4 regions of the Noviherbaspirillum sp. L7-7A genome follow, and region 3 is predicted to be linked to each of the others. Evidence: predicted binding sites of a transcription regulator. Region 3 holds the regulator's gene; each other region holds the start of a gene.
What was found. The regulator sigma-54, encoded in region 3, starts transcription at its own class of promoters, with help from an activator protein. The targets are predictions, from matches to a motif close to TGGCANGNAANCTGCTTT.

Region 1 (5,049 bases), 3.7 Mb from region 3:
AAGTTCGGGCGGCTGCTGGTCGTGCTGATCCTGGTGGTGCTGGTGATCGGGCTGGTGACCTGGGCGTCGGAAAGGTATCTCTCTTACTGAGCCGCCGGCTGCATGGCCTGCGCGCTGTCAGCGCAGCGCCACCAGCTGTCAGCGAAGCGCCACCAGATAGAGCAGCAGCAGGTTCAGCACGATGGACACCGCCGCCACCCCCCGCCACAGCATGGCAGGGTCGCGCCTGGCCAGCGGTACCGCGGCCGGTGCGGGCAGCGGCCTGCTGGGGCCGCGTTCCAGCGCCAGCAGGAATTCCTCGGCGGTCTCGAAGCGGTCCGCCGGATTCCTGGCCACTGCCTTCAACAGCACATTCTCCAGCCACAGCGGCACGTCCGGCCGGTAGCGCGTGGGCGGCGCGGGCTCGCCGAAGCGCGGCCGCTGGAAGGCTTCGATCTCGCCGTATGGATACTGGCGGGTCAGCATCAGGTACAGCGTGACGCCGGCAGCATAGATATCGGTCTGGCGCGACGGCACCGCATTGTCATATTGTTCCGGCGCCAGGAAGGACGGCGTGCCGGCCTGTGGCGCCGAGGGGCCGGCGCCGGCTTCCAGGCCGGACTGGGCCACGCCCAGGTCGAGCACCCGCAGCTCGCCGTCGTCGCCCAGATGCACATTGGCGGGCTTGATGTCGCGGTGAATGATGCTGCGCCGGTGCAGCGCGCCCAGCGCCCGTACCAGGCGGCTGCCTTCGGTGACGACTTCCGGCATCGTGAAATGGCGGCCGGCATCCAGATGCTGCTGCAGCGTCGCGCCGTCATGCCAGGTGCTCAGGTAGTAAAGGCAGCTGCGCTCCGACAGCGTCACCACCTGCGGGAAGAAGCGCGCCACCGCGCGCCGCGCCAGCCATTCCTCATGCGCGAAGGCGGAACGTTCCGCCGGGTCGTTGTCGCGCTCCGGCTGCAGGGTTTTCAGCACCAGCCTGCGGCCGGTGGCCGGGTCGCGTACCCGGTACAGGATGGTGGCGCGGGAGGCGTGGACCTGCTCCTCCACCACCAGGCCGTCCAGGCTCTGGCCCGGCTTGAGCCGTGGCGGCAGCGGCAGGTGGCGCATGGTGGCCAGCGCATCGCGCAGGTCGGCTTCGGGCAGCGACTCGATGCGGATCACCAGCGCGCTCAGGTTGTCGCCCGTGCCAGCCTGCTGCGCTGCCTGCAGCAGGCCCTGCGCGGTGCTTTCCGCATCGGCCGACTTCAATGCCAGCAGCGACAGCTGGCGGTTGAGTTCGTACTCGGTCAGCGCGCTCCACAGGCCGTCGGTCGCCAGCAGGAAGATATCGCCGACGCGGCACTCGCCCATGCCGTGGTCGATGGCGATGCGGGTATCGAGCCCGACCGCGCGCGTCAGCACATGCTGCATTTCCGGCTTGTCCCAGACATGGTCGGTGGTAAGCCGCTCCAGCTTGCCGGCGCGCAGCAGGTAGAGCCGGGTGTCGCCGACATGCGAGAAGTAATAGAAATTGCCGCGCAGGACCAGTGCCGTGAGGGTGGTAGCCATGCCGGCCAGTTCAGGCCGTTTCGTGCCCTGGCTCTGCACCCAGCTGTTGACCGCGGTGATGACCTTCTGCAGGCACTGGGTCACCGGCCAGGTGTCGGGCGTGGCGTAGTAGTCCGACAGCAGGTTGCGCACCGTGAATTCGGACGCCTCGCGGCCGCCATCGTTGCCCGACACGCCATCGGCGATCGCCGCGATCAGGCCCTTGGTGCTGCGCTCGGGCTCGTCCGGCGTGACCATGCCGACAAAGTCTTCATTGCTGGCGCGCGGGCCGGGATGGGTGCTGTGGGCTGCGGTGACGGTGAGAGGCATGTGGCTTGGTGCTGGGTGGCGGGCGGAAAGCGAATCGCAGTATGAAGGAAAAACGGCCGGGGCAGCATCCTGCTGCCACCGGCCGCGCATGCAGCAAGCTTGTTTAAAGGCTCAGATCTTGGCCGTCGTCATCGCCGCGCTGCCCCAGGTGGTGCGCCAGCGGCCCTTCACCACCGACAGGCCGACCAGCGCCAGCAGGGCCAGCGAGGCGAAGATGGTCAGGCCCAGCTGATAGCTGCCGGTCATCTGCTTGGAAAAGCCCAGGCTGGAGGCAAGATAGAAGCCGCCGACGCCGCCGGCCATGCCGACCAGTCCCGTCATCACGCCGATCTCCTTGCGAAAGCGCTGCGGCACCAATTGGAACACCGCGCCGTTGCCGGTGCCCAGCGCCAGCATCGCCAGCACGAACACCACCACGGCCATCGCCGCCGAGGGCAGGCCGAAGCTGGCGATGAACAGGAACAGCGCGGCCAGCAGGTACATGATGGACAGGGTCTTGATGCCGCCGATGCGGTCGGCCATGCGTCCGCCCAGGGGCCGCACCAGCGAGCCGGCGAAGACGCAGGCGGCGGTGAAGTAGCCGGCCGTCACCGGCGACAGGCCGTACTGGCCGTTGAAGTAGATGGCCAGCGACGAGGCCAGCCCGGAAAAGCCGCCGAAGGTGACGCCGTAGAAGAACATGAACCACCAGGCGTCCTTGTCCTTCAGCACATGCAGGTATTCCACCAGCGACTTCGGCGGCGGTGCAGACGGCGCATCCTTGGCAAAGATCAGGTAGACCGCCAGCGCCACGCCCAATGGGATCAGGCACAGGCCGAACACATTCTGCCAGCCGAAGGCCATGGCCAGCGCCGGCGCGAACAGGGCGGCGAAAGCGGTGCCTGAATTGCCGGCGCCGGCAATGCCCAGCGCCGTGCCCTGGTGCTCGGGCGGATACCAGCGCGACGCCAGCGGCAGCGCCACCGCGAAGGCGGCGCCGGCCATGCCGAGCAGGATGCCCAGGGTCAGCATGCTGTGGTAGCTGTCGAGCTTGCCCAGCCAGGCCCAGGTCAGGCCGGCCAGCACCACCAGCTGGCCGATCAGTCCGGCCTTCTTGGGTTTCAGATGGTCGACCAGCACGCCCATCACGATGCGCAGCAAAGCGCCTGCCAGCAGCGGCGTGGCAACCATCAGGCCCTTTTGCGCCGCGGTCAGGCCGAGATCCTTCGATATCTGCACGGCCAGCGGGCCGAGGATTACCCACACCATGAAGCTGAGATCGAAGTAGAAGAAGGCGGCCAGCAGGGTTGGGGTATGCCCGGCTTTCCAGAATGAGGTTTTTTGCATGATGCGTCCAATCGGCGTTAAAAGGCGGGCTGCACCATGCAAGGGATATGCCAGTCGATTTTCGTGCATCCGCTTTTGTCTATGAAACGCCGGTGCCGCCTCGGTGTGCGATGCACCATCAAACTCAGGCCTGTGCACGCCTGCGGTGCGGTTTATGGGCTATTGCGGTGAATTGTGGCGCCTGCCTGGCTGGCACTGGTCTTGCATCCTGCAAGCGCCATCAGATGCTGAAATGGCTTTAATGGAGAAGCCATGGACAGGAAAGGGCTTTAATGAAGAAGCTGAAATTGGTCATGGTCGGCAATGGCATGGCAGGCGTGCGCACTCTGGAAGAACTGCTCAAGATCGCGCCAGACATCTACGACATCACGGTATTCGGCGCCGAGCCTTATGCCAACTACAACCGCATCCTGCTCTCGCCGGTGCTGGCCGGCGAGCAGACCATACAGGACATCATGCTCAACGATGTCGACTGGTATGCGCAGAACAACATCACCCTGCATCTTGGCAAGAAGATCACCAGGATAGACCGCGCCCGCCGCATGGTGGTGGCCGAGGATGGCACGGTGGCCGAATACGACCGGCTGCTGCTGGCCACCGGCTCCACGCCTTTCATGCTGCCGGTGCCGGGGCGCGACCTGGCAGGTGTGATTTCCTATCGCGACATCCACGACACCAATGCAATGATCGCGGCGGCCGAGAAGCATAGCCATGCGGTGGTGATCGGCGGCGGCCTGCTGGGCCTGGAAGCGGCGAATGGCCTGAAGCTGCGCGGCATGGATGTGACGGTGGTGCACCTGCCCGGCTGGCTGATGGAACGCCAGCTCGATCCGGTCGCCGGCAAGATGCTGCAGAAGTCGCTGGAAGACCGCGGCCTGAAGTTCCTGCTGGCAAAGAACACCCAGGAACTGGTGGGCGACGACAACGGGCATGTGCAGGCGATCCGCTTCACGGACGGCCTGGAAGTGCCGGCGCAGCTGGTGGTAATGGCCGTGGGCATCCGTCCCAACACCGCGCTGGCCGAAGCCAGCGGCATTCACTGCAACCGCGGCATCGTGGTCAACGACACCATGCAGACCTACGACCCGCGCATCTACGCGGTGGGCGAATGCGTCAACCATCGCGGCACCGCCTATGGCCTGGTGGCGCCGCTGTTCGAGATGGCCAAGGTCGCGGCCAATCACCTGGCCAGCTTCGGCATCGGCCGCTACCAGGGCTCGGTCACGTCCACCAAGCTCAAGGTCACCGGCATCGACCTGTTCTCGGCCGGCGAGTTCATGGGCGGCGAGGGCACCGAGGAAATCGTGCTGTCCGACCCGCTTGGCGGCGTCTACAAGAAGCTGGTGATCAAGGATGACAAGCTGGTCGGCGCCTGCCTGTATGGCGATACGGTCGATGGCAGCTGGTATTTCAGGCTGCTGCGCGAAGGCAAGGATATCGGCGAGATCCGCGACAGCCTGATGTTCGGGGAAGCCAACACCGGCCGCCCCGGCGACACCGGCCATGAAGGCTTTACCATGGCAGCCGCCATGCCCGACAGCGCCGAAGTCTGCGGCTGCAATGGCGTGTGCAAGGGCGCCATCGTCAGCGCCATCAAGGAAAAGGGCTTGTTTACATTGGAAGACGTGCGCAAGCACACCAAGGCCTCGGCCTCCTGCGGCTCCTGCACCGGCCTGGTGGAGCAGATCATCATGTTTACCGCCGGCGGCGACTACTCGGCTGCCACCAAGGCCAAGCCGATGTGCGGCTGCACCGACCACACCCACCAGGAAGCGCGCGACGCGATCCGCCAGAACAAGCTGCTGACCGTGGCCGACGTAATGCGCTTCATGGAATGGCGCACGCCCAACGGCTGCGCCAGCTGCCGACCCGCAATCAATT
Region 2 (5,049 bases), 590 kb from region 3:
CGAAGGGCATTGCACCATGGGTCGCACAACAAAACAGTCATGTCGGCCCCTTGCTTGTTCGACCGGCGGTGGAATGTCCCTTGGGGTATTCCACCCACAAAACGAGCATAAAAAAAGCGCCCCCGTGGGGCGCTTGAGGGGCCGCGGCGCGGCCAGGGAGGTACGACAGGATCAGGCGTGATAGGCGGATTCGCCGTGGCTGGTGATGTCCAGGCCCTCGCGCTCTTCCTCTTCCGGTACACGCAGGCCGACGATCAGGTCCACCAGCTTGTAGGCGATGAAGGACACGACGGCGGACCAGACCACGGTGGTCAGCACAGCCTGCAACTGGATCCAAACCTGGCCGGAGATCGAATACTCAGGCGACACCGCGTTGGCGACATAGTCATAGATGCCGCTGCCGCCCAGCGAGGGCGATGCGAATACGCCGGTCAGCAGGGCGCCCAGGATGCCGCCCACGCCATGCACGCCGAACACGTCCAGCGAGTCGTCGGCGCCAAGCATGCGCTTCAAGCCATTGACGCCCCACAGGCAGATGATGCCAGCCAGGAGGCCGATCACCAGCGAACCCATCGGGCCGACGAAGCCGGCCGCCGGGGTGATGGCAACCAGGCCGGCCACGGCGCCGGACGCGGCGCCCAGCATCGAGGGCTTGCCCTTGGCCATCCACTCGCCCATGGTCCAGGTAACGACGGCGGCTGCGGTTGCCAGCATGGTGTTCAGGGTTGCCATGGCGGCCAGGCCGTTGGCTTCCAGGCCGGAGCCGGCATTGAAGCCGAACCAGCCCACCCACAGCAGCGATGCGCCGATCATGGTCATGGTCAGCGAGTGCGGCGCCATGGCTTCACGGCCGTAGCCGATGCGCTTGCCGATCACGAAGGCACCCACCAGGCCGGCGATGGCGGCATTGATGTGCACCACGGTACCGCCGGCGAAGTCGAGCGCGCCCTTCTGGAACAGCCAGCCCGAGGCAGCGGTGGCGGCTTCAGCGGCGGCGGCGTCGGTATAGGCATCCGGACCGGGCCAGAACCAAACCATGTGGGCGATCGGCAGGTAGGAGAAGGTGAACCACAGCACGGTAAACAGCAGCACCGCGGAGAAGCGCACCCGCTCGGCGAAGGCGCCGATGATCAGGCCGCAGGTGATGGCGGCGAAGGTGGCCTGGAAGGTCACGAAAGTGAATTCCGGCAGGACCACACCCTTGCTGAAGGTGCCGGTCACGGTTTCAACTGTCATGCCCTTCAGGAACAGCCTGTCGAACGAGCCGATGAAGCTGCCTCCCTGGGTGAACGCCAGCGAATAGCCGTAGATTGCCCACAGCACCATCACCAGAGAGAACACCGTGAAGACCTGCATCAGCACCGACAGCATGTTCTTGGAGCGGACCAGGCCGCCGTAGAACAGTGCCAGGCCGGGGATGGACATCATCGCTACCAGAATGGTGGCAACCGTCATCCAGGCGACATCGCCCTTGTTGGGCGTGGGTGCTGCAGCGGCTGGCGCTGCGGCTGTGGCAGGAGCCGCTGCGGCGGGCGCAGCCGCGGGAGCGGCCGGCGCCGCGGCTGCCGGTTCAGCGGCGGCCTGGGCCACCACGGTAGCCGGTGCCTTGGCGGCGTCATCGGCGGCAAACGCCGAGTGACCAAAACCGATGGCGCACATCAACATGCCAGCGGCGAGCAGTTTTGCAAATGGTTTTTTCATGTTGTCATCCTTACAGCGCTTCTTTGCCGGTTTCACCCGTACGGATACGCACCACCTGCTGGAGGTCGTAGACGAAAATCTTGCCATCGCCGATCTTGCCGGTGCGGGCGGCGGTCTCGATTGCTTCAATGGCCTGCTCGACGATGTCATCGTCCACCGCGGCCTCGATCTTGGTCTTGGGCAGGAAATCGACCACATACTCGGCGCCGCGATACAGCTCGGTATGGCCTTTCTGCCGTCCGAATCCCTTGACCTCCGTGACCGTGATTCCCTGCACGCCGATGGCGGACAGGGCTTCACGCACTTCGTCAAGCTTGAAGGGTTTGATGATGGCGGTGATGAGTTTCATGGGAAGCTCCCGGGGTGTCAGAAGGTTTTCGAGATCGACAGCACCGCGCCGGTGTTGCCTACCCGCTTGGTGCGTCCATTGCCGTCGGCAACGGTGTAGAGATCCTTGTCGGCGTCGGTGCCCACGACGGCCAGGCCGACGGTAGCAAAGCCGAAGTCACGCGCCACGCCGATCTTGTAGTCGTTGTAGTTGAAGTCGCCGTAATGACGCACCCACTGGCGGCCTGCGTGCAGCGTCAGCGTGGTCTTTTCCGCAACCTCGAAGGTCGCGTTCAGGTCCAGGTAACCCGAACCCTTGGAATTGCCGCGCGGGATGGCGGCGGTGTTGTTGTTGAGGCCGAAGAAGTCGGTCAGGCCATAGCTGTACTTGGCCGAGAACCACTTGTAGGCGCCGGCGAAGTAGACTTCGCCGTTGTTGTATTTCTCGCCCGTGTTGCCCACCTTGGCAGCCGGGTAATAGTAGTAGAGCAGGCCGATGTCGGCGGTGAAGTCAGGCATCACCTCGAACTTGTAGCCGCCGTAGAAATCCATTTCCAGGCCGGCGCCATTGTTGTACTGGTTGCCGCTGACGTTGGAGTTCCAGTTGCCCAGATAGAATCCGCTGCTATGGGCATAATCGAAGCCGCCCTGCACTGCCGGCTGCTTGAACGTCTGCGAAATGCCGCGGAAGCGGTAGTCCGAGGCCACCGTCACATTGCCGGTGAAGGTATGCTCGGGCGTTGGCGCAGCGGTTTGCGCATGAACGGACATGGACAGGGCACTCAGCACTGCGGCAGACAGAATCAGCTTTTTCATGAAATTCCCTTAAAGTTATTGGAGCGTTACATTCTTTTGTTTTGTTCAGGTACTCTGCATACGCATTAGCATGAGGCGTGCCAGCAAGCCTGACATGGGCGATTCCGCTATGTAATTGCCCACTTGATGGTCCTGTATGATTCAAAACAATCGACTTCCGAACGCACCAGATTGAAGCGCACCGGGAAAGTGCGCACCAAATAAGAGCGCCCCACCTATTCATCAAGGAAAATCATGAACAGATCCAATTTTTTCAACGACTTGCAAAGCAAGATCGGCCAAGTCATCGATAATTCGCCCGCGAAAGATTTGGAAAAGAATGTCAAGGCCATGCTGAGCCAGGGTTTCTCCCGCCTCGATCTGGTGACCCGGGAGGAATTTGACGTGCAGATGCAGGTACTGGCCAAGACCCGGGCCAAGGTGGATGCGCTGGAAGCGCGCCTGGCCGAGCTGGAAGCCCTGCTGAGGGACAAGCAGGGCGGCGCCTGAGCGCCTTGGCCACGGACCTCACGATGCAGGCTGGGCCGGCGGCTGCCGTGCCCGGTCAGATGCAATACCGGTTCCGGCCGGCGGACTTTGCCTGATACAGCAGGCTGTCCGCCCGCTGCATCAGCGCCGTCCAGTTGCGCTCGGTTTCCTGGGGCTGCAGCACGGCAAAGCCCATGCTGACCGTCACCGGAAGATTGTCGCGGAAGCGGTAGCGCCTGACTTCGCCCAGCAGGCGCTCCGCCAGCATGGTGACGCCTTCCCGGTCCATGCCGGGAAAGATAATGCAGAACTCCTCGCCGCCATAGCGTCCGACGATATCGATGTTGCGGCAGGTGTCCTTCAGGATATGGCCGATGTCGGTGATCACATGGTCGCCCGCATCATGGCCCAGCTGGTCATTGATCTTCTTGAAATGGTCGATGTCGATATAGGCCACTGCCAGCGGCCGGCCCAGCCGCTGCGCCACGTCGATCTCGCGCTTGCCGGCCGCCACGATGGCGCGTCGGTTGTAAAGGCTGGTCAGCTCGTCATGCGTGGCCATCTGGTGCTTCTCGGCCACCATGCGCTCGAAGTAAAGCAGCAAGAGGGCCATGGCGAACAGCAGCGTGCTGACCATCGGGATCATGTAAACCACGACGACGCCGACCCCGGCTGCCGTATCGGGCAGAAAATGCGGATGGTCGCGGTAGATGCCGATGGCGCGCGTGCTGAAGGTGGCCAGGGACACCAGCGCGGCGACAAAGGCCAGCATGCCGGCGAACGACGGAACCGGTGAACGCCGCTTCCACAGTTCCAGCAGGTTCAGCAAGGCCAGCAGCGCCATGGCGAGCGAGGACAGCAGCGCGCGGTTGCGCAGCGGTTGATCCAGCAGCATCGACAGCGCAAACAGCGCGGCGAATCCGGCCAGAATGATCCAGCCCAGAATGCTGCGGCGACGGCGGTAGAACGCGCGCACGCCCCACCATTGCGTGACCATCCCGGCAATGATTGCGGTGTTGCCGATGACGGACAAGCCGATCTTCGGGGCACCGGCATTGATGATGACGATCAGCACGCCTGCGGCTGACAGCAGGCCGGAGAGCGCCCAGTAGCGGGTGCAGCGTTCCGCCGGTGATGCGTAGAACGTGCCGGCCATGATGATGGCCACAGCCAGTTGCACCGCCATGGTCGCCGTGGCGGCAGTAATCGGGTCCATCTGCATCGAAAGAGTTAACTCCAGGAAATTCTTCAGGGCGGAAAAGGGGTCGGTACATCATAGCCGATCGACCGTTCCGTCCCGCTGACAAGACCTGCCTCCTTTGTTAGCGCCGCCCGGTTGAAGTTACCGGCCGCCTTGCGTATCGTGCGCTCTCGATCTGCATCCCTGCGTCGACGACGCCCACGATCCGGTTTGCCCCCACTACGGAGCGAGCATGACATTGGCAGTGTTGAAAAGTCGTTCGTTGACAGGCATGGCCGCGCCGGAAGTGACGGTGGAAGTGCATCTGGCCAATGGCCTGCCGGCCTTTACCATCGTCGGCCTGCCGGACACCGAGGTCAAGGAGTCGCGCGACCGGGTACGGGCCGCGCTGCAGAATGCCTGTTTCGAGTTTCCGGCGCGCCGCATCACAGTCAACCTGGCGCCGGCCGACCTGCCCAAGGAATCCGGCCGCTTCGACCTGCCGATCGCGCTGGGCATCCTGGCGGCATCCGGCCAGATGCCGGCCGACCGCCTGG
Region 3 (5,049 bases):
CTTCATGAAAGAACCGGATGTCGCCACCCGCACAGAAAGCCCGTTGGCTGCTTGATCGTATGACGACTGCGAAGACATCCTCGTTGGCTTGCCATTCACGCAGAAGCGCAGTGAGCGCTCTTATCATGTCCAGCGATAAGGCATTCAATGCCTTGGCCCGATCAAGGGTCATGAAACCGATATGGTTTCTTATTGTGCCGGTAAGGTGTCCGCTCATATTGGCCTGGTCAAAAGCGCCTGACAAAAATGCCTTTGCCATCCTTAAAGCCAGACCACCTGTGCCGGCCGTCTCCAGGAAATTCCCTTGTGCTTCGTTGTCAGGCGCGTTAATGAAGGTGCATAGTTTAGCAACATTCAGGAAACGCAGCCTGATGTGAACCGGCCTCCGAGCGTGCGGATACCGGTCTGCAGAAATTTAATGTGCTGCGCTTGCCTTGGCCAGAACCACAGTCCAGCGATTGAACAGCAGCATTTGCAGGTGGCCGGGATCATCGCCAGGGCGGCAATCAATGATGGGATTGACGCTGTATTGATTTTTCCGCACTTCGCGGCGGATCCGCATTTCTCGGCGGCCTACGCGCAGCATGAAGCCGGCTGGTGCCTGATCGAGGTAAAGGGGATTGCTTGCGGTAGTATTGAATTGCGCCATGACGTCTTCTCCAGGGCAGAAACGTTGAACATGGCGTTAATGTATCACAAGTACTGTATGTATAAACAGTATTTTCGAACTGTGGTTTTTTATGCAAGGCGCTTGGAGCGCCCTGCGTTCATGCATTTTACGGGAATGCGCTGTGTGGCTCAGGCAGCCGGTGCCGCCGCGGTGCCGTCACTATCTTCCTCGATCATGCGCTTGATGCCGGCATGCTGATGGTCCTGGATCCTGGTCTTGTATTTCAAGACCTGGCGATCGAGCTTGTCGATCAGCGTATCAATGGCGGCGTACAGGTCCTGCGCAATGCTGGCCACATGCACATCCTTGCCCCGTAGCCTCAGGGTGATCTCGGCGCGCTGGCGCCTTTCTTTCTCAGGGAGATTATCAACGGCCAAGATGACCGCTATATCAATGACATGGTCGAAATGGCGCTTGATCCGCTCAAGCTTGCCTTGCACGTATTCACGAATTGCGGGAGTCACTTCGAGATGATGTCCACTGATGGTGAGATTCATACTACGCTCCTGTGAAAGGCCGGCAGAGGTTTCACTGAAGATGAAACATGTCAGCGAGTTACATGCTGCAAAAAACTACAAGGACTTGCGCAGGTTGACTGGAGGGATCTTCAGGGCTTCCCGATATTTTGCGACGGTACGGCGTGCCACGACCATACCCTGTTCCGCCAGCATTTCTGCGATGCGACTATCGGAAAATGGATTCTTCGGGTCTTCGGCTCCTATGAGTTGTTTGATCAACGCCCGGATTGCAGTCGATGAGGCTTCGCCGCCTGCATCGGTTGCAACATGGCTGCCAAAGAAGTACTTCAACTCGAACATGCCATGCGGCGTGAGCATGTATTTCTGTGTTGTCACACGCGAGATGGTGCTTTCGTGTAAACCCAGTGTATCAGCTATTTCTCGTAACACAAGAGGTCGCATTGCCACGGCGCCATGAGAGAAAAAATTGCGCTGGCGGTCCACAATCGCCTGGGCCACGCGCAGGATGGTATCGAAACGCTGGCGCATGTTCTTGATCAGCCATTTCGCTTCCTGCAGCTGTGAACTCATCGAGCCTTCGCCCTTGCTCTGCTTGAGGATGTTGGCATACAGCGCATTGACGCGCAGGCGCGGCATCACCTCGTGATTCAGTGTCACCTGCCAGCCGTTCTTGCCGCGCTTGACGATCACGTCGGGCACGACATAGTCGGATGCGTCGCTGGCGAACATGGCCCCAGGATGCGGATTGCATTGCCGGATCACTACCTGGGCCTCGCGCAGGTCCTCCTCGTCGCAGTCCAGGGATTTTTTCAACTTGTTGAAGTCGCGCTGGGCAAACAGCTGCAAGTGCTTCTCGACGATCTGCAGCGCGGTGCGGCGCGTCACCATGGGAACGCGGGGCATGCGCCTGATCTGCAGCGCCAGGCATTCCGACGCGTCGCGCGCGCCGACGCCGGGCGGGTCGAAGCTTTGCAAGAGCTTCAGCGCCATCGACAGCTCCTCGATCTCGACTTCCAGTTCCTCCGGCAGTCGCGCGTGGATCTCCTCCAGCGGCTCGGTCAGATAACCGTTGTCATCCAGCGCATCGATGACCAGTTCAACCAGTGCGCGGTCGCGCGGATTCTGGACGGTCACGCGCATCTGTTCCAGCAGATGCTCGCGCAGGGTCAGCTCATGCGCTTCCATCTGGGGACGGGCGTCGTCGTCTTCCGGCGCCTTGGACGTCCGCGCAACGTCGTCGAAACTCCAGTCGGCATCGGCGCCGCTATCGCTGCTTTCGCCGCCGCCTTCGCCGGCCTCGAAGCCGCCTTCGCCTTCCGCGGAAGGGGCGGCATCGGAAGCGGGTGCGTCGCTGCTTGGCGTGGAGGTGGGTGCGCTGCTGACGGAGCCGTCGGCCAGCAGCCTGATCGAATGGTCAAGCGGATCATCCAGACGTTCAAGCAGCGGATTCTCCGACAGGATCTGTTCCAGTTCCTGATGCAGTTCCAGCGTTGAGAGCTGCAGCAGCCGGATCGACTGCTGCAGTTGCGGCGTCAGCGCAAGATGCTGGGATACGCGGAGTTGAAGTGTCTGTTTCATTTGTGCCTTTTCTTACATCCGGAAGTGCTCGCCGAGATAGACGCGGCGCACCGACTCGTCGGCAATGATGTCGTCCGGGCGGCCGCTGGCCAGCACCACGCCCTGATTGATGATGTAGGCATGGTCGCAAATGCCCAGCGTCTCGCGGACATTGTGGTCCGTTATAAGCACGCCGATATTGCGCTCCTTGAGGAAACGCACGATGCGCTGGATTTCGATGACGGCGATCGGATCGACGCCGGCAAAGGGCTCGTCCAGAAGGATGAAGCGCGGGCTGGTGGCCAGGGCGCGCGCGATTTCTACACGCCTGCGTTCACCGCCGGACAGCGACATCGCCTGGTTGTCACGCAGCTTTTCGATCTGCAGTTCGGAGAGCAGGGCATTGAGCCGGTTCGCGATCTGCTCCTTCGACAGCGGCTTGCCCTCGTAGCGCTGCAGCTCCAGCACCGCGCGGATGTTTTCCTCGACGGTGAGCTTGCGAAATACCGAGGCTTCCTGCGGCAGGTAGGACAGGCCCAGCACAGCGCGGCGGTGGATAGGCAGGCGCGAGATGTCGACGCCGTCCACGTCGATGGTGCCGGCGTCGGAGGGCACCAGGCCGACGATCATGTAGAACGACGTGGTCTTGCCGGCGCCATTCGGGCCGAGCAGTCCCACCACCTGGCCGCTTTCGACATGCAGGGAGACGTCGCGCACCACCTGGCGCGCGCCATAACTCTTCTGCAGGCCCTGCACGTTGAGGATGCTGTTTTCCATCTCAAGGCGCCCTGGTGTCGTTGCGTGGCTGGATGATGGCCTTGATGCGGCCGGCGCCGGCCTTGCTGTTGCTGCTGGGCGTGTTGTTGACCGAGTAGAACTCCTGCTTGCTGTCGTAGGAAATGAATTCGCCTTCGACCTCGTCGGTCGGACTGGCGCCTTCCAGCAGGCGAATCCTGGCGCTGACGTAGAACTTCGCGACCTCGGTCTTGGTGTCGTACTCGATGCGGTCGGCGGCTTCGCCTTCTATCCAGAGATTGGGGCCGCCATCGCGTTTCTGCCGGAAGGTGGCCTTCTCGCCGCGCTTGGCGTAGACCGTGGCGTACTGGTAGCCGGCCGGGTCCTGGGTGACGACCATGCGGTCGGCCTTCAGGATCAGGGTGCCGCGCGTGAGCACGACATTGCCGGTAAAGGTGTTGATCTGCTTGACGTCGTCGTAGGCCATCTGGTTGGCCTCGATGTTGGTGGGCTTGGTCATGTCGGCCTTTTCAGCCAGCGAGCTGCCTGCCGCGGCCATGCCTATCAGCAGAATGAACCATGCGTGGAGTTGTTTCATCACTCTTCTCTAAGGTAATGCGTTGTTGATTTTCCAGTCGCGCTTTCAGCGGATGGCGGTCTGGCGCGGCGGCAGGGTTGCCTGCACCCGGCTGGCCAGGCTGAGTTCGCCGGTGGCATTGTTGGCTACCATGCCGGCGCCGTTGAGCGTCGAGCCGCCCAGGGTAAGGCGCACCGGCTTGTCGGTGCGCATGATGTCTTCGTCGGGCAATACCATCAGGTAGTCGGACTCCAGATGGAAATTTTCCGCCTGCGGCGTTTTCGGGCGATCCAGCTTGACATTGTCGTACATGTGAATCTTGACGCCGCCCGGTTCGACGATAGCCCGCTCCGAGCGCGCTGTCATTGGCGGCCTCTCGCGGGCAAGGCTGTTAATGACGGGCAAATCGATCGTATGCGTGTCGTCGGCCGGATTGTGCACCATGCGCTTGCCGGAAATGTTGTACTGCGCCTCGCCGGTGGCAGACAGCCGCACGAAATTGAAATTGTCGACGTAGTAATCGGGTTCGGTGCGCGCCGCCGCCGGGCCGGCGCTGTTGTCCGGCGCGCGCGTGATCTGCAGCAGCCAGAAACTGCCCAGCGCCAGCAGCGTGGCCAGCAGCAGCATGGGCGCCATGCTGAAGCGGCGGCGATCCTGCTTCATCTCAGATACGGCGCCAGCGCCGCCTCGTAGTTGCCCTGCGCGCGCAGGATGAAGTCGCACAGTTCGCGCACGGCGCCGCGGCCGCCGCCGGCATTGGTGACGTAGTGCACCCGCGAGCGCACTTCGGGGTGGCCGTTCGGCACGCTGGCGGCAAAGCCCACGCGGGTCAGCACCGGCAGGTCGATCACGTCGTCGCCGATGAAGCCGCTCGCTTCAGCCGCGACGCCGCATTCGGCCAGCAGCGCCTGAAAGCCCGACAGCTTGTCATGCACGCCCTGCTGGACATGGGTGATGCCGAGATCGGCCGCACGCCGCGCCACCAGCGCCGACTGGCGCGCGCTGATGATGGCGGTGATGACGCCCGACTG
Region 4 (5,049 bases), 1.0 Mb from region 3:
ATGGCTTGCCGCCGCTGCGCTGGGCGGCCCAGCGCATCAACGACTGGGGCATCAGGAAAGGGATCCTGTATAGCCCCTTCGAGGAACATGACATCCGCCAGCGCCTGATTGCCGCCGGCTATGAAATCTCGCGCGAGTTCAAGTCCGGCAATACCTGGAATGTGGTGGCGCGCAAGCCGGTGAAGCCGGCATAGAGGGTTGCCATGGATCCCGGGAGAGATCCATGGCACGCCTGAACGTTCAGCCCAGCGACACCAGGCGGCCGTGGATGCCGGCCTCTTCGCGGGGCGAGAAGAAATAGGGGTAGAGCGAGCGGGTGGTGTCGGGGTTGTCGCTGGTGCCGCCGTACTTGTGGATCTGCTCCTCCACATAGCCGATGTCCACCCACAGCAGCACCGCCGGCGCATTCACGCGCGGATTGGTGCGGATCTCGCATTGCCGCCTGAAGCCCAGCATGGTTTCGTAGAAGCGGCGGTGGCGCGGATTGACTTCGATGAAGACGTCGGTGCAGTTATGCATGCGCCGGCCGTAGATGAAGACGATGTGGAACAGCGAGGCCAGCGCGAATTTGGAGCGGATATCCGGATCGAACGCCAGCTTGGTCAGCTCGCACACCTTGCCGCCCGCGTTGCGTCGCTTGTCGATCTCGGGCTTGAAGATCTCGTCGGCCAGCAGGCCTTCCTCGGAATCGATGCCAAGGGTCACCGTGCCGATGACCTTTTCCTTGTCGGAAGCGGTCAGCGTGATGCGGGACGGGCTGGCCTTGACCTGATGCGCGCTGCCATAGCCGCGCCACGCATACATCTTGTTGATCAGCATCGAGGCTGAGTTGCGGCCGCTCTCGGTGTCGGCCAGGCGGATGCGGAAGTTCTTCTGCTCGATGACGAGGTCGTCGGCATCATCGGGAATCGCGGTACTGTCCAGGCCAAGGGCATGCACATCGCCGATCAGTCCATTGCCGTCGGGAGCATCCAGCGATTTGTTCGGTCCGATCTTGCCGGACATCAGATGGGGAATCTATTAGATGATCGCCGGAGTTCCATGTTTCCCTAATGCGATAGTGTCAAACTTTCCACCGAAGTGGCGCCTCTGCTTGCCTGATAAATTGCCGCCAGCGCATTGACTGCGTTGGCATTGCCCTGGTCAGTATGCAGCACTGCCAGTTGCCTTTCAATTGCTGCCTTGTTCTGCTTCTCGCTGATCGGGCAGAAGAAGTAGGGGTACAACGATTTTTCAGCATTGTCATGGCTGCTGGTGCCACCCATCTTCTGGATCTGCTCCTCGACATAATCGGTTTCAACGCACAGCAGGTAAGCGGGCGCATTGACCCGTGGATTCATCTTCTTGGGGCCATGCTTCTTGAAGCCCAGCATGCGCTCGTAGAAACGACGATGCCGCGGATTGACTTCAATGAAGATGTCGGTGCATTTTTGCACGCGCCGCAAGTAAATGAAAATAATATGGAATAGCGATGCTAAAGCAGTTTTGGAACGTGTCGTAGGATCAAACGCAAGCTTCGTTAATTCACATACCTTGCGGCCACGCGCGCGGTAGGCATCGACCTCGTCCTTGAAGATTTCATCCGCCAGCAGGCCGGAGGGGGAGTCGATACCGAGGGTGATCGTGCCGATGACCTTGTCCTCTTCGGAGATCGTCATGGTGACGCGGTGAGGATTTTCCTGCAGGGGATTGTTTACTGTATAGCCACGCGATGCATACATCCTGTGTATCAGGGAGCTGGCATGACTACGCACCGTTTCGGTGTTGGCAAGACGGATCTGGAATGTTCTTTCGTCAACATCAAGTTCATGAGCATCTGTCTCGTCGGGCTGTTCGGCGCGTACTTGCCTGATCGTTACTTCGGGCTGTGCATCCTGGCCATTCAGCTCGTGCTCCAGATAGGTCTTGCTTTCTTGATAGTCAAACACTGTACAGGCTCCTCGTCACAAATATTACTCGATAGAAAATAGTTGCTGAATTAAAAAATTACCCTGCGAACAAGGTTTTGACTAAATGCAACACGCGAGATTAGAAGGGGGTGCCGCCAATAGGTTCGCGAAGTGCAAAATTAGGCGACGAACGGCATGTTTTTCCCTGAATAAACTATTTAAATGACATCAAACACGGGTAAAAAGGTGATTTCGGCATGCATAGGCTGGTATGCGCGACAAGATGAAATGCACGTCAAGTCCGCATAGCTGACAGATTTACAATGTCGTTTCAGGCTGATTTTGTTAAACCGTAGTCAACAAGACTTGCCGAAATCGCTACTTATGCAGAAGAACATTTAAGAAAACCATGCCTCCATAATGAGGCAAGTCGAAAAGCCAGACTGTCTGGCGTTTGCCAAACGTGCAAGTCAGAACTATTTACTATGCCGGATCAGGCCGTCGGCAGACGCCTGTGCAAGACAATCGCGGCACTAGTCCTTATAAGATGTCGGTTATTTTTTTCGTACTTGTTGCCTAACCGGTTTTCCTCTCCCCACCGCTTCCCTGGCTCGGCCAGACCCCTCTCCCGTAGATACAACCTTTTAGTTTCAAGCCCCTCTGGTACAGCAATTATTAATCCAGTGCCGGACGAATTCGGGCGTTGAGAATAATCAATTCCCAAGTTGATTTCTTTGCGCTTAAACAATAATTAAGTTTCACGCGAAATTTAATGAAATTTATCAACTATTTCATTAAAGAAAGCTTTTACCAAAAGAAACCATTTAATTTTGTAATTCTTACAAGAAACGATTATTCTTGGAAATATTAATTGTTTGAACTTTGTCGATTATTTTTACACAGCTCAATTTCATTTAGGAAAATAACTTATTAACTCTTTGAAAATAAAGGATTATATTTAGTTGGCACACTAAATGCTATGTGTTGAAAGTCGGACAATAAGTTAAAAATATAAAACGAAAACACCACGACTTTAGGGGCTAATCCAATGCAGGGGAGGCTCGGAAAGTTGATTACATTTAACACTCTCGGAGAAACAAAATGAAAAAAATGGTTAGCAAGACTCTGGTAGCAGCTGCAGTCACCGCAGCTCTGGGCGTTTTCAGTTCCGGCGCAATGGCGCAAACAAACTTCCCTGATTTCGTCGTGAATGAAACGATCGCCGGAGGCACCTTGACCGGCATTACCGCAGACAAGATCACCGGCAACTACACCGAAGTAATCACCTTCTCCGGCAACACCTTCCAGGCTTCGCTGCTGTGGAACGCCGGCCAGTTCGTCGCCAACAACGGCACCACGCCGGTTGCATCGAATCTCAGCCCCACCGGCGGTACCGCTGCCCAGTACGGCATGTATGCGCTGTACCAGGCTACCGGCACTTTCACCCAGTCCGGCGGCGTGACCACGTTCAACTTTGCGCCTAGCGCCGGCAGCAGCCTGCGCCTGTTCCTCGATCCGAACTCGAACACCACCTTCGGTGCACCGGGATCTGGCTCGGTGGCATGGACCACGGGCGCCTCCGGCGACGATATCCTGATCGCCAACGGCACCCCGACGACCGGCCAGGGTACGCTGGACCCGAACCTGCCGACATGCGGCACTGGCATCAACTGCGGCAGCTTCGGCGCGACGTCGACCTTCGCGCTGACCGCTTCCGGCAGCCAGTACTTCACCTCGCCGAACCCGTTCTACAACGTGTCGTTCCAGTCCGGCCAGCTGAACAACTTCACACCAGCCGGCACCCAGACGATCAACGGTTCCCTGGACGTGGTGTTCAACAACGCCGTGCCTGAGCCAGCAAGCGTTGCTCTGATCGGTCTGGGCCTGATGGGCCTGGGTCTGAGCCGTCGTCGCAGCAAGAAGGCTTAAGAAGCAACAGAAGGACACTTGCCAGCGCAGCGCGGTGGCAAGCCGGTAACAGGAATCCATGACTGGCAACAGTCATGGATTTTTTTTTGGAGAAGACGTTGATGGCAAGCCGGTTTGCCTGCCGTTTCGGAAATTGCGTAAAATGCACGTTCCCGCGGGTGTAGTTCAATGGTAGAACGAAAGCTTCCCAAGCTCTAGACGAGGGTTCGATCCCCTTCACCCGCTCCAGTTGCCTGGCATTCCTCGCCGCTCCGGCGGCAATATCCCGGCCACGCAGGCCGGCGAGCCGGGGCCAGATCAGGACAGCGTTATCAGGGTGAACAGAAGCTGCCTTGCCGGCAATCCTTTTCCGCGCTTTGGTCCTGTGACATAATCGCGCCGGCCCGCAGGCGCTTGTACAAGCCAGCGCATCAGCTGCCCTCCTGGGCAACCTGCTCCACTGTCCTCGTCCCCGATGTGCCATTGTCCGGCGCACTTTCCCTTACCCATACGACTCCCGCATGTCCGATCACCTCCCTGCCAACGAAGCCGGCAAACCCCTGTTCTACGACCCGACCGAGCGCCGCATCCGAAGCTTCGTGACCCGCGCCGGCCGCCTTTCCCCGGCGCAGGCGCGCGCGCTCGATACCCTGGGGCCGCGCTTCTGCCTGCCTTATCAGAAAACGCCGCTGGATCTCGATGCCGCCTTCGGCCGGGCTGCGCCCACCGTGCTGGAAATCGGTTTCGGCATGGGCGGCACCACGGCGACGATCGCCGCCGGCATGCCGGACAAGAATTTTCTGGGCGTCGAGGTCCATACGCCGGGCGTGGGCAGCCTGCTCAAGCTGATCGGCGAGGAGCAACTGGAGAATTTGCGCCTGATCCAGCATGACGCCGTCGAAGTGGTGAATCACATGCTGGCGCCGCAGTCGCTGGCCGGCGTGCATGTCTTCTTCCCCGACCCCTGGCACAAGGCGCGCCATAACAAGCGCCGCCTGGTGCAGCCGGACTTCGTCGCGCTGCTGGCATCCCGGCTGGCGCCGGGCGCCTACCTGCATTGCGCCACCGACTGGGAAGACTATGCGCAGCAGATGCTGGAGGTGCTGGGCGCCGAGCCCTTGCTGCAGAACACGGCGCCAGGCTTTGCGCCGCGGCCGGACTACCGGCCCGTGACCAAGTTCGAGAACCGCGGCCTGAAGCTGGGCCACGGCGTCTGGGATCTGGTATTCGTCAAGCGCGGATAGGAGCCTGC

Region 1: a site for sigma-54 is predicted at 3,359-3,376, ahead of nirB (nitrite reductase large subunit NirB). Genes of this name have one in related genera too.
Region 2: a site for sigma-54 is predicted at 2,910-2,927, ahead of KTQ42_RS14390 (TorF family putative porin). Genes of this name have one in related genera too.
Region 4: a site for sigma-54 is predicted at 2,853-2,870, ahead of pepA (flocculation-associated PEP-CTERM protein PepA). Genes of this name have one in related genera too.

What each region holds. Positions count from the first base shown of each region.
Region 1 is NZ_JAHQRJ010000001.1:45,810-50,858, forward strand. It holds gene KTQ42_RS00250 (hypothetical protein) at 1-90, shown strand, start outside; gene KTQ42_RS00255 (bifunctional protein-serine/threonine kinase/phosphatase) at 139-1,842, opposite strand; gene KTQ42_RS00260 (nitrate/nitrite transporter) at 1,954-3,168, opposite strand; gene nirB (nitrite reductase large subunit NirB) at 3,441-5,049, shown strand, end outside.
Region 2 is NZ_JAHQRJ010000001.1:3,156,354-3,161,402, forward strand. It holds gene amt (ammonium transporter) at 172-1,701, opposite strand; gene glnK (P-II family nitrogen regulator) at 1,712-2,050, opposite strand; gene KTQ42_RS14390 (TorF family putative porin) at 2,068-2,844, opposite strand; gene KTQ42_RS14395 (accessory factor UbiK family protein) at 3,079-3,333, shown strand; gene KTQ42_RS14400 (GGDEF domain-containing protein) at 3,389-4,534, opposite strand; gene KTQ42_RS14405 (YifB family Mg chelatase-like AAA ATPase) at 4,746-5,049, shown strand, end outside.
Region 3 is NZ_JAHQRJ010000001.1:3,746,496-3,751,544, forward strand. It holds gene KTQ42_RS17090 (enoyl-CoA hydratase/isomerase family protein) at 1-217, opposite strand, end outside; gene KTQ42_RS17095 (hypothetical protein) at 416-649, opposite strand; gene raiA (ribosome-associated translation inhibitor RaiA) at 799-1,167, opposite strand; gene KTQ42_RS17105 (RNA polymerase factor sigma-54) at 1,243-2,727, opposite strand; gene lptB (LPS export ABC transporter ATP-binding protein) at 2,740-3,483, opposite strand; gene lptA (lipopolysaccharide transport periplasmic protein LptA) at 3,485-4,039, opposite strand; gene lptC (LPS export ABC transporter periplasmic protein LptC) at 4,085-4,681, opposite strand; gene KTQ42_RS17125 (HAD family hydrolase) at 4,678-5,049, opposite strand, start outside.
Region 4 is NZ_JAHQRJ010000001.1:2,724,911-2,729,959, forward strand. It holds gene KTQ42_RS12425 (class I SAM-dependent methyltransferase) at 1-194, shown strand, start outside; gene KTQ42_RS12430 (N-acetyltransferase) at 241-1,005, opposite strand; gene KTQ42_RS12435 (GNAT family N-acetyltransferase) at 1,050-1,928, opposite strand; gene pepA (flocculation-associated PEP-CTERM protein PepA) at 2,991-3,818, shown strand; tRNA gene KTQ42_RS12445 (tRNA-Gly) at 3,973-4,046, shown strand; gene trmB (tRNA (guanosine(46)-N7)-methyltransferase TrmB) at 4,319-5,041, shown strand.